4 regions of the Solibacillus sp. FSL H8-0538 genome follow, and region 2 is predicted to be linked to each of the others. Evidence: riboswitches for the same ligand, from Rfam matches in the RefSeq annotation. Region 2 holds a riboswitch; each other region holds the start of a gene.
The links. A riboswitch is a leader RNA that binds a small molecule or an ion and turns the genes downstream of it on or off. The one in region 2 is predicted to bind S-adenosylmethionine.
Positions count from the first base shown of each region.

Region 1: linked by a shared signal. The riboswitch ahead of metK (methionine adenosyltransferase) and the one ahead of MHH87_RS14050 (methionine ABC transporter ATP-binding protein) in region 2 are both predicted to bind S-adenosylmethionine.
Region 3: linked by a shared signal. The riboswitch ahead of MHH87_RS16150 (bifunctional homocysteine S-methyltransferase/methylenetetrahydrofolate reductase) and the one ahead of MHH87_RS14050 (methionine ABC transporter ATP-binding protein) in region 2 are both predicted to bind S-adenosylmethionine.
Region 4: linked by a shared signal. The riboswitch ahead of metA (homoserine O-acetyltransferase MetA) and the one ahead of MHH87_RS14050 (methionine ABC transporter ATP-binding protein) in region 2 are both predicted to bind S-adenosylmethionine.

Region 1 covers NZ_JBBOPI010000001.1:2,812,876-2,815,080, forward strand. The annotation lists gene metK (methionine adenosyltransferase) at 1-889, opposite strand, end outside; SAM riboswitch class I at 1,229-1,349, opposite strand; gene pckA (phosphoenolpyruvate carboxykinase (ATP)) at 1,869-2,205, shown strand, end outside.
Region 2 covers NZ_JBBOPI010000001.1:2,936,417-2,938,621, forward strand. The annotation lists gene MHH87_RS14045 (methionine ABC transporter permease) at 1-313, opposite strand, end outside; gene MHH87_RS14050 (methionine ABC transporter ATP-binding protein) at 306-1,334, opposite strand; SAM riboswitch class I at 1,551-1,655, opposite strand; gene MHH87_RS14055 (thioredoxin family protein) at 1,701-2,018, opposite strand; gene MHH87_RS14060 (toprim domain-containing protein) at 2,037-2,205, opposite strand, start outside.
Region 3 covers NZ_JBBOPI010000001.1:3,374,643-3,376,847, reverse strand. The annotation lists gene hemG (protoporphyrinogen oxidase) at 1-898, shown strand, start outside; SAM riboswitch class I at 993-1,093, shown strand; gene MHH87_RS16150 (bifunctional homocysteine S-methyltransferase/methylenetetrahydrofolate reductase) at 1,208-2,205, shown strand, end outside.
Region 4 covers NZ_JBBOPI010000001.1:1,855,421-1,857,625, forward strand. The annotation lists gene MHH87_RS08720 (hypothetical protein) at 34-924, shown strand; SAM riboswitch class I at 986-1,092, shown strand; gene metA (homoserine O-acetyltransferase MetA) at 1,198-2,136, shown strand.

The sequences.
Region 1 (2,205 bases), 120 kb from region 2:
TCGCAACGTAACGTGCTGCGTATGCTGCTGAACGGTCAACTTTTGTTGCATCTTTACCAGAGAATGCGCCGCCGCCGTGACGAGCATATCCACCATACGTATCAACGATGATTTTACGCCCTGTTAAACCAGCATCGCCTTTAGGTCCACCGATTACGAAGCGGCCTGTTGGATTGATGAAGTATTTTGTGTTGGCATCGATTAATTCAGCAGGTACGACTGGTCCGATTACCATCGCTTTTAAGTCTGCTTGAATTTGCTCTAATGTTACATCTTCATCATGCTGTGTAGAAATAACAATTGTATCCACACGCAATGGTGTATTGTTTTCACCATATTCTACAGTTACTTGCGTTTTACCATCTGGTCGTAAATAAGTAAGCTCGCCTGATTTACGTACTTCTGTTAAACGGCGTGCTAATTGATGCGCTAAGCTAATTGGTAAAGGCATAAGTTCTGGTGTTTCGTTACATGCGTAACCAAACATTAAACCTTGGTCACCAGCACCAATTGCATCGATATCGGCATCTGTCATTGAACCTTCACGTGCTTCAAGTGCTTGGTCAACACCTTGTGCGATATCCGGTGATTGCTCACCAATTGCTACTAATACTGCTAGATTTTCAGCATCAAAGCCGTATTTACCACGCGTATAGCCAATTTCTGCTACTGTATCACGAACGATTCCTTTAATATCTACATATGTAGATGTTGTAATTTCTCCTGCTACAAGTACTAAACCTGTTGTTACAGTTGTTTCACACGCTACACGTGCATTTGGGTCTTCTGCTAAAATCGCATCTAAAATGGCATCTGAAATTTGGTCACAAATTTTGTCCGGATGCCCTTCCGTTACACTTTCAGATGTAAACAGTCGTCGGTTTGTCATTTGATTTCCTCCTAGTTATCCTTGCAAGTAAACTTGCGAATTTGAGACGGTACTCATATTCCCATGTTAAGTTCATGCCAATAGGATGAACTTCAAGCCTTTACTGCTTTTTTAACACGAGGATTTCGAAAGGTATATAATATTGAAAGAACTCATTTCATTCGAGTTAATTCCTATTTATTGGATAGACACCTCTCGCCCCATTACAGGACGAGATGATGTCCTTTATTATGTGGTTAAAAAAGTTAACCTTTCTTAAGCACTAAATAAAAAAATCCCTTCGCTCATTAATCGTACAATCGTACGTGAGGAAAGGAGTGTTGTTTTCGTTACCTTTCACTCTTATCGTTCAAGGGAATGTCCCTTGCATCAGGTTGGCACCAACACGTTACATGATTAACATGTATTGCAGGTTGCCGGGTTTCATAGGGCCTGACCCTCCACCAGCTCGGGATAAGAGTATCCGTTCAAGACTACATGTTACGTAATAATTCAAGTGATGTCAAATAATATTTGTCGATTTCTGTACAGGTCTTTACCAAAACTTGCGCTTTACCTAAAAGAAAGTGTACTATTTTATAAGCACATGGAACGGAAGGCGGCGAGTGTAGCTGACGGCATTCGCCTTTCGCTACAGAGCAAAGCTTCCTGCGGGAAAAGCATGCGAACCGAGACCCTGGACTGAGGTCAACACGATGTTGGTCACAAAGGCGTTGCCACAGGACGTGGCGTACTTAGCCTTTGTTCTTTTGTTCCACTGAAGCGGCTCGGTGCTTGCCCGCGGAAAGCGTCCGCCTGGAGTGGAATGTGCTGTCAAGTACAGATTTTGGTGTAGAGCCTTCTGTACAGTAAAAAAATCATTAAAATTAATTAAGAGTTAGTATAGATTATTTAACTCAATGTGTTATACTATTTTTGAAATAGGAAAAAGAAATCCCTTAAAACTGGGAATATTATAAAAAAGGATGGTATTTAATCGATGAATTCAGTAGAAATTGCTAACGAACTGAAGGAATTATTAAGCGGTGGAAACATCAAAGTTCAACTTTCAGTACCACAATTAGTAGAAAAAGCTACATCACGCGGAGAAGCAATGTTAACTGTAGACGGTGCCTTATGCGCTGAAACAGGTAAATATACTGGTCGTTCTCCTAAAGATAAATACATGGTAGAAGAAGATAGCTCTAAGGATAAAATTGACTGGGGCAAAGTAAACCGTCCTATTTCATCTGAAGTGTTCGATAATCTATATGTTAAAGTTGTAAACTACTTAAAAGAGCAAGACGAGTTATTCGTATTTAACGGTTTTGCAGGGG
Region 2 (2,205 bases):
CACCGATAATAAGCGCAGGTAATGCCGCATTTACACCACGAATCGTGCCAAGTAAAAAATTTGTAAATGGAATTAATAAAATTATAAGCACGATAAACGGAATGGAACGGAAAATATTTACGACAGATCCTGTTAAAAAATGCGCTACTTTATTTGCCCCTATTTGATTGGGACTCGTTAAAAATAGTAAAATCCCGATTGCTAGACCGAGCACAAAGGTTACACCTGTTGAAATTACAGTCATATAAAGTGTTTCATACGTCGCTTCCCACATTTTGTCCCACACGACGTTCGGAAATAATTGACTAAGCATGCTCAATCACCTCCGTTTTAATTTCATGCTGCTCAAGTATTGCTAGTGCAGCATCTATATCCGCTTGCTGTCCATCAATATGCACGAACAATGTACCGTACGGACCACTAGTTGTATGAGAAATATCACCTTGAACGATATTAATGGCAATATCAAACTGCTTAATAATTTGCGAAATGACTGGTTGCTCTGTCGTTTGTCCAACGAATGATAGCTTAATGATGTTCCCAGATTTATATTTCGCTAAAATTTGCTCTAAAGATTCTTGCGTTTCTTGTGTTGCACCTGATACTTGTGAAACGAATTTTTTCGTAATTGGTGCTTGCGGGTGTTGGAATACTTGTAGCACCTCACCTTGCTCCACTACTTGTCCAGCTTCCATAACAGCGACGCGGTGACAAATTTTACGAATAACGTGCATTTCGTGTGTGATTAGTACAATCGTTAAGCCAAGTCTTTTATTAATATCTAAAAGAAGCTCTAAAATTGAATCCGTCGTTTCCGGGTCAAGTGCAGATGTTGCTTCATCACATAAAAGTACTTCTGGGTTATTCGCTAAGGCGCGCGCAATACCGACACGCTGCTTTTGTCCTCCCGAAAGCTCTGAAGGATACGCTTTGCCGCGACCAGTAAGACCAACAAGTTCAATTAACTCTTCTACACGTTTTACACGTTCTGCTTTGGGAACACCTGCAATTTCAAGCGGGAAGGCGATGTTTTCCGCCACAGTGCGTGACCATAAAAGGTTGAAGTGTTGGAAGATCATACTAATTTTTTGACGAGCCTCGCGTAGTTTTCGTCCTGAAGCAGATGATAGCTCATTGCCACTAACTGTAACTAAGCCCTTTGTTGGCTTTTCTAAACCATTTAACAGGCGAATCATTGTACTTTTACCGGCACCACTATAACCGATAATGCCATAGATTTCTCCTTGCTTAATCGATAAGTTTACATTTTCAACAGCTGTTAAGTCGCCATTTTTCGTTTTATAAACTTTCGTAATATTTTTTAATTCAATCATTACTGTACTCCTTCTAAAAACAGCATCCTCTGCGCTGCTTTATTTTGTAAACCAAGAGTGTTAATGCGCCGGTTTACACCCGAACTGGCGAACTGACCAACATCATGTTGGCATCGAACTCGAGGGCGTGGCGATTAAACCTAGACGTAAACGAAAAAACCTTTCTACTTGAAGACATAGTAGAAAGGTTTTCGCATTTTTATACGTTCAACCGTTCTCTCATCTCTCAAAGCTTAACTTTGTGTGACTTGGCACCTTTTCATCATACATGCTGGTTGCCGGGCTTCATAGGGCACTTCCCTCCGCCTCTCTTTATAAGAGTAACGCTATTAAATTTTTTATTATGAATGTTACTTTATCACGCTATCAATTATGCGTCAAATGTTTTTTTAATATTTCATACAAAAATGGTACGGATTGAAATGCATAGATTTTATCTACGATTTCACCTCTTTGCGATATAACTAGGCAGGGCACACTTTCTATTTCAATATCATAAGCGAGCTGCTCCATATAATTTAAATTGGCTTTCCCTAATGGGAGATTTGGGAGTAATTGTTCCACAACATCCATCATTTTTGATGCAACTGCACACGTACCACACATCGGTGTATATAAATAAAAGGCAGTTAACGGCTGCTCTTGCATTTGTTGTTCCCACTTTTGTCTAGTCCATTCGTTCATCTGCTTCATCCTATACTTTTATTTGTGAACGGCAAATTTTGCTACCTCTAATAGCTGAAGTAAAATAGCACTTGGAGTTTCGGCTACTTCTATATATTGCTTCGGGATGACGAGCTGTATCGCATCAGAATAGCAACGCTTCATGAGCTTACGTAATTTCTCTCCGTTTTTATCGGCATCAAACATT
Region 3 (2,205 bases), 440 kb from region 2:
GGTTGCGCCAGTGCTTGCGGGGGTCTATTCCGGGGATTTATATCAGCTATCACTAGCATCCACATTACCATATTTAGTGGACTATAAAAATAACTACGGTTCAATTATTAAAGGTTTTGAGGAGAACCGTGAGCAGTTTGAAAAAGCGAATAATAAAAAATTCATTTCATTCCGCACAGGACTGCCTGCTTTAATTGATCGTTTAGAGGAAAGCTTACCTGAAGTTGAGTTTTTTAAAAATACTGCAACAGAGCGTGTTGTCAAAAATGGCGAGCAATATGATGTAGTACTAGCAAATGGCGAGACAATAACTGCGGATGTTGTCGTGCTTGCTGTGCCAAATGAAACGGTGCGCTCGGTATTAGTAGATGAGGCGATAGATACAAGCTTGAAAAAATTCACAACAGCTTCCGTATTGACGATGTATCTAGGTTTTGATGTACCTGATAGCATTTTACCAGCTGATGGGACAGGGTTTATCGTTTCATATAATAGTGATTTAGTATGTAACGCTTCAACTTGGACGAGCCGTAAATGGAAGCATACATCGGCCTCAGGTAATTTACTTGTACGATTATTTTATAAAAATAGTAATCCACACTACGAAGAGCTAGCTGCAATGACAGATGAACAGTTGACACAAGTTGCGCGAGAGGATATTCGTTTAAGCCTTGGCATTGAAGAGGCACCGAAAGTAGTCAATGTGACAAAGTGGATACATCAAATGCCGCGCTATGATTTAGCACATAATGAAGCGTTAGGTGTTGTAGTAGAAGATCTAGAAAAACGGTATCCCAATCTACTGCTTGCGGGCTGTTCTTATTTTGGTGTAGGAATTGGTGCTTGCATTCAAAATGGTAGAAAAACGGCAGACCAAATTATTACAATAATCAAGTAGATTAAACTAGCTTCCGCTTTATTCGGTTAAATAGTCTTGACGTTCTTCTTATATAAAGTTATGATTCTTTTAATTATTTCAAAAATTCATATATTTCTTATCGAGAGAAGCAGAGGGACTGGCCCAATGAAGCTTCAGCAACCAACATTTGTCAGGTGCTAAATCCAGTAGGCTATTAATGCCTGTAGATGAGAGGGAACTAAATTTACAATGTGTAAAGCCTTCTTAAACAAGAAGGCTTTTTATTATAGATGAAAAAGACTGAAAATACAGTAAATAAATCGTGTGGAATGAGAGTGAGGAAATAGTATGGGATTGCTTGAAACGTTACAAACACGTGTGTTAACAGCAGATGGTGCGATTGGTACGCTACTGTATTCATATGGCTTAGATTATTGCCATGAGGAAATGAATGTTGCCCGACCGGAAATTATTGAAAAAATCCACGGTGAATACATTGCAGCTGGTGCAGATATCATTCAAACAAATACATATGGCGCCAATGCGATTAAACTAGCTCGTTACGGTTACGAGGGACGGGTAGCAGAATTTAACCGCGCCGCACTTGAAATAGCAAAACGTGCAGCTGCACCAGGTGGACAGTTTGTGCTTGCAACAATTGGTGGTATTCGTGGCATTCGTAAAAGCGATACAACGCTTGAAGAGATTTTAGCAGCATTTCGTGAGCAGGCCGAAGTGTTACTTGCAGGTGAGCCGGACGGATTTTTACTAGAAACGTATTATGATTTCGATGAATTATCAGCATCTGTACAATTGCTACGTACATTAACGGATTTACCCATTATTGCCCAAGTATCAATGCATGAGCCAGGTAGATTACAAAATGGTATGACGCTAAATAGTGCATTGTATGAGTTAGATCATATCGGTGCAGATATTGTTGGGAGCAACTGCCGTTTAGGTCCTTTCCATACAATTCAAGCATTTGAAGGCGTACAGCTACCAAAAACAGCGTACCTGTCTGCGTATCCAAATGCATCTTTACTTGATGTAGAAGATGGGCGCGTTGTGTACGAATCAGAAGCGGATTATTTTGCGCGTGCAGCCGTGGAGCTAGTTGGCCAAGGTGTGCGTTTAATTGGCGGTTGTTGTGGAACGACCCCGAAGCATATTAAAGCGGTTAAAGAACATTTAGCGAATATAAAGCCGCTTGCAGCTAAAGAAATTAAGCCAGTAAGCGTAGAGTTTGTACGCGTACCAGAACCACCAAAACAAGAACCGCTTCATGTGAAGGCGAAGCGTGAGCGTTCAGTCATTGTGGAGTTGGATACACCACGTCACTTAGA
Region 4 (2,205 bases), 1.1 Mb from region 2:
TTCTAATATACGCTGTGAAACGAGGGATGAACAATGAACGCTGAATTTTTTTGGCATCCAAAAGAGCACATCAAGTTACCTAAATGGGCGAGCTACACAACCCCATTTGAACTATATGCCTTTAGTGCAACAGTTGAAGATGAAGTTCTATTACTCTATAACATAACAACACCAGATACTGAAGAGGATACATTATTTGAATATAAGCTCGTACATTTAAAGGTACATGGTGCAGTCATCTTACACATTAAGTTACCGTTATTTGTCGATCGCATGGATCAGTTTTCAGATGGCTGTTATTTGTTTGTGAGTTCTCGCATTGCTATTGATGAAGGACCAAACGCGATAATTGCTAATAATCAAGGGAAGATTGTTAGTCAATTATTACTCGGTGATGGTATTAATTATATGCAAATTGATGACAGTGACCGCATTTGGGTTGGCTATACCGATGAAGGTGTCTATGGGAATTTCGGGTGGGACCCTAGTAATACAATCGGCCGTGAAGGTGTCGTCGTTTTTAATCGGTCAGGGAAGCGGCTATGGGATGCGCGTATGTTTGACATGGTGGAATGCTCTGCCATGAACATTAATAAGGAAGAACAACTTTTCTTTATTTACGATGATTTTAAGCTCGTGAAGGCCTATGATGATTTAGAAGGAAGCTTGAATTGCGGTTTTTGGTCCATTAGGGAACAATATTTTCAACATTTTGTACGCGATGAGGATGATACATTTATAGTGTCTGATTGGCAGGGGCAAGTAAGGCGTCTTTTCCCGCATAGTACAGACTATTTACCAGGACCCGTAATCAATTTCATGGACGATGCTAACAGTTTACTAGATGGTGAGATTTTGATGCGCGGTAATTATGTATATATGCTGCAGGACGATACGATTTATCGGAAGGAGTTCGGGAGGTAAAAATACATTTATAATTATTGCATAATTCCAAATTGCATGATATTATTAATCCAATTTAATAGTCTTATCAAGAGAAGCAGAGGGATATGGCCCGTTGAAGCTTCAGCAACCTCTAACATGGTTAGAAAGGTGCTACTTCCAGCAAGGGACTCCCTTGAGAGATAAGAACGAGCGATCAACCTCTCATTCTTTTTGCTGGAATGAGAGGTTTTATAATTTCACGGTGCCATATAGACTTCGCCCTTGTTAAAAACTAAAATGGGGGGAATACGAATGCCAATTAATATACCGAAACATTTACCCGCTGGAGAGCGATTGAAAGAAGAAAAAATTTTCGTAATGGAAGAAGACCGTGCGAAAACACAGCAAATCCGTCCTTTAAACATTTTAGTGTTTAATTTAATGCCGGAAAAAGAGAAAACCGAATTACAATTACTACGCTTATTAGGGAATACACCACTTCAAGTAAACGTGACATTTCTAAATACCGCTACATACGAATCAAAAAACGTCTCAAAATCTCACTTAGATACGTTTTATCAAACATTCGATGAAATCAAACACCGCCGCTATGACGGACTAATTATTACCGGGGCACCCGTTGAAAAAATGGACTTTGAAGCAGTTGGTTATTGGGAAGAAATTAAAACCATAATGGATTGGGCAAATGCCAATGTGACGTCAATCATGTATATATGTTGGGGCGCACAGGCAGCACTCTATCATCACTTTGGCATCGGAAAATTTGAGCTACCGAAAAAATGCTCTGGTATTTACTCACATGTCATTACCGATTTAACGGTAGACCTTGTACGCGGCTTTAGTGATGAATATGTCGCACCACACTCAAGACATACATCGGTTTCGATTGATGAGGTACGCGCACACCCTAATTTACGTTTACTAAGTTATTCAGATAACGCAGGGGTCTTTATTGTACAGTCGAAAAACAATAAGCATATTATGATTACCGGCCATCTAGAATACGATGCATCTACGCTCTCGGATGAATATTACCGTGATTTAGAGAAGGGCGACGAAATTGAGATGCCTGTGAACTACTTCCCGTACGACGATTCAACAAAGGCACCTAAAAATACTTGGCGCGCGCATTCCCACTTGCTGTTTTACAACTGGTTAAACTACTACGTATACCAAGAAACACCTTATAATTGGCATTTTGTTGAAGATGCGATTGAATTTCATATTTAGCCCTAAATACGATTTCTCGAAGATCCAAGAGAAATCGTATTTTATTTACATTAAAAAAGCGTAACGACA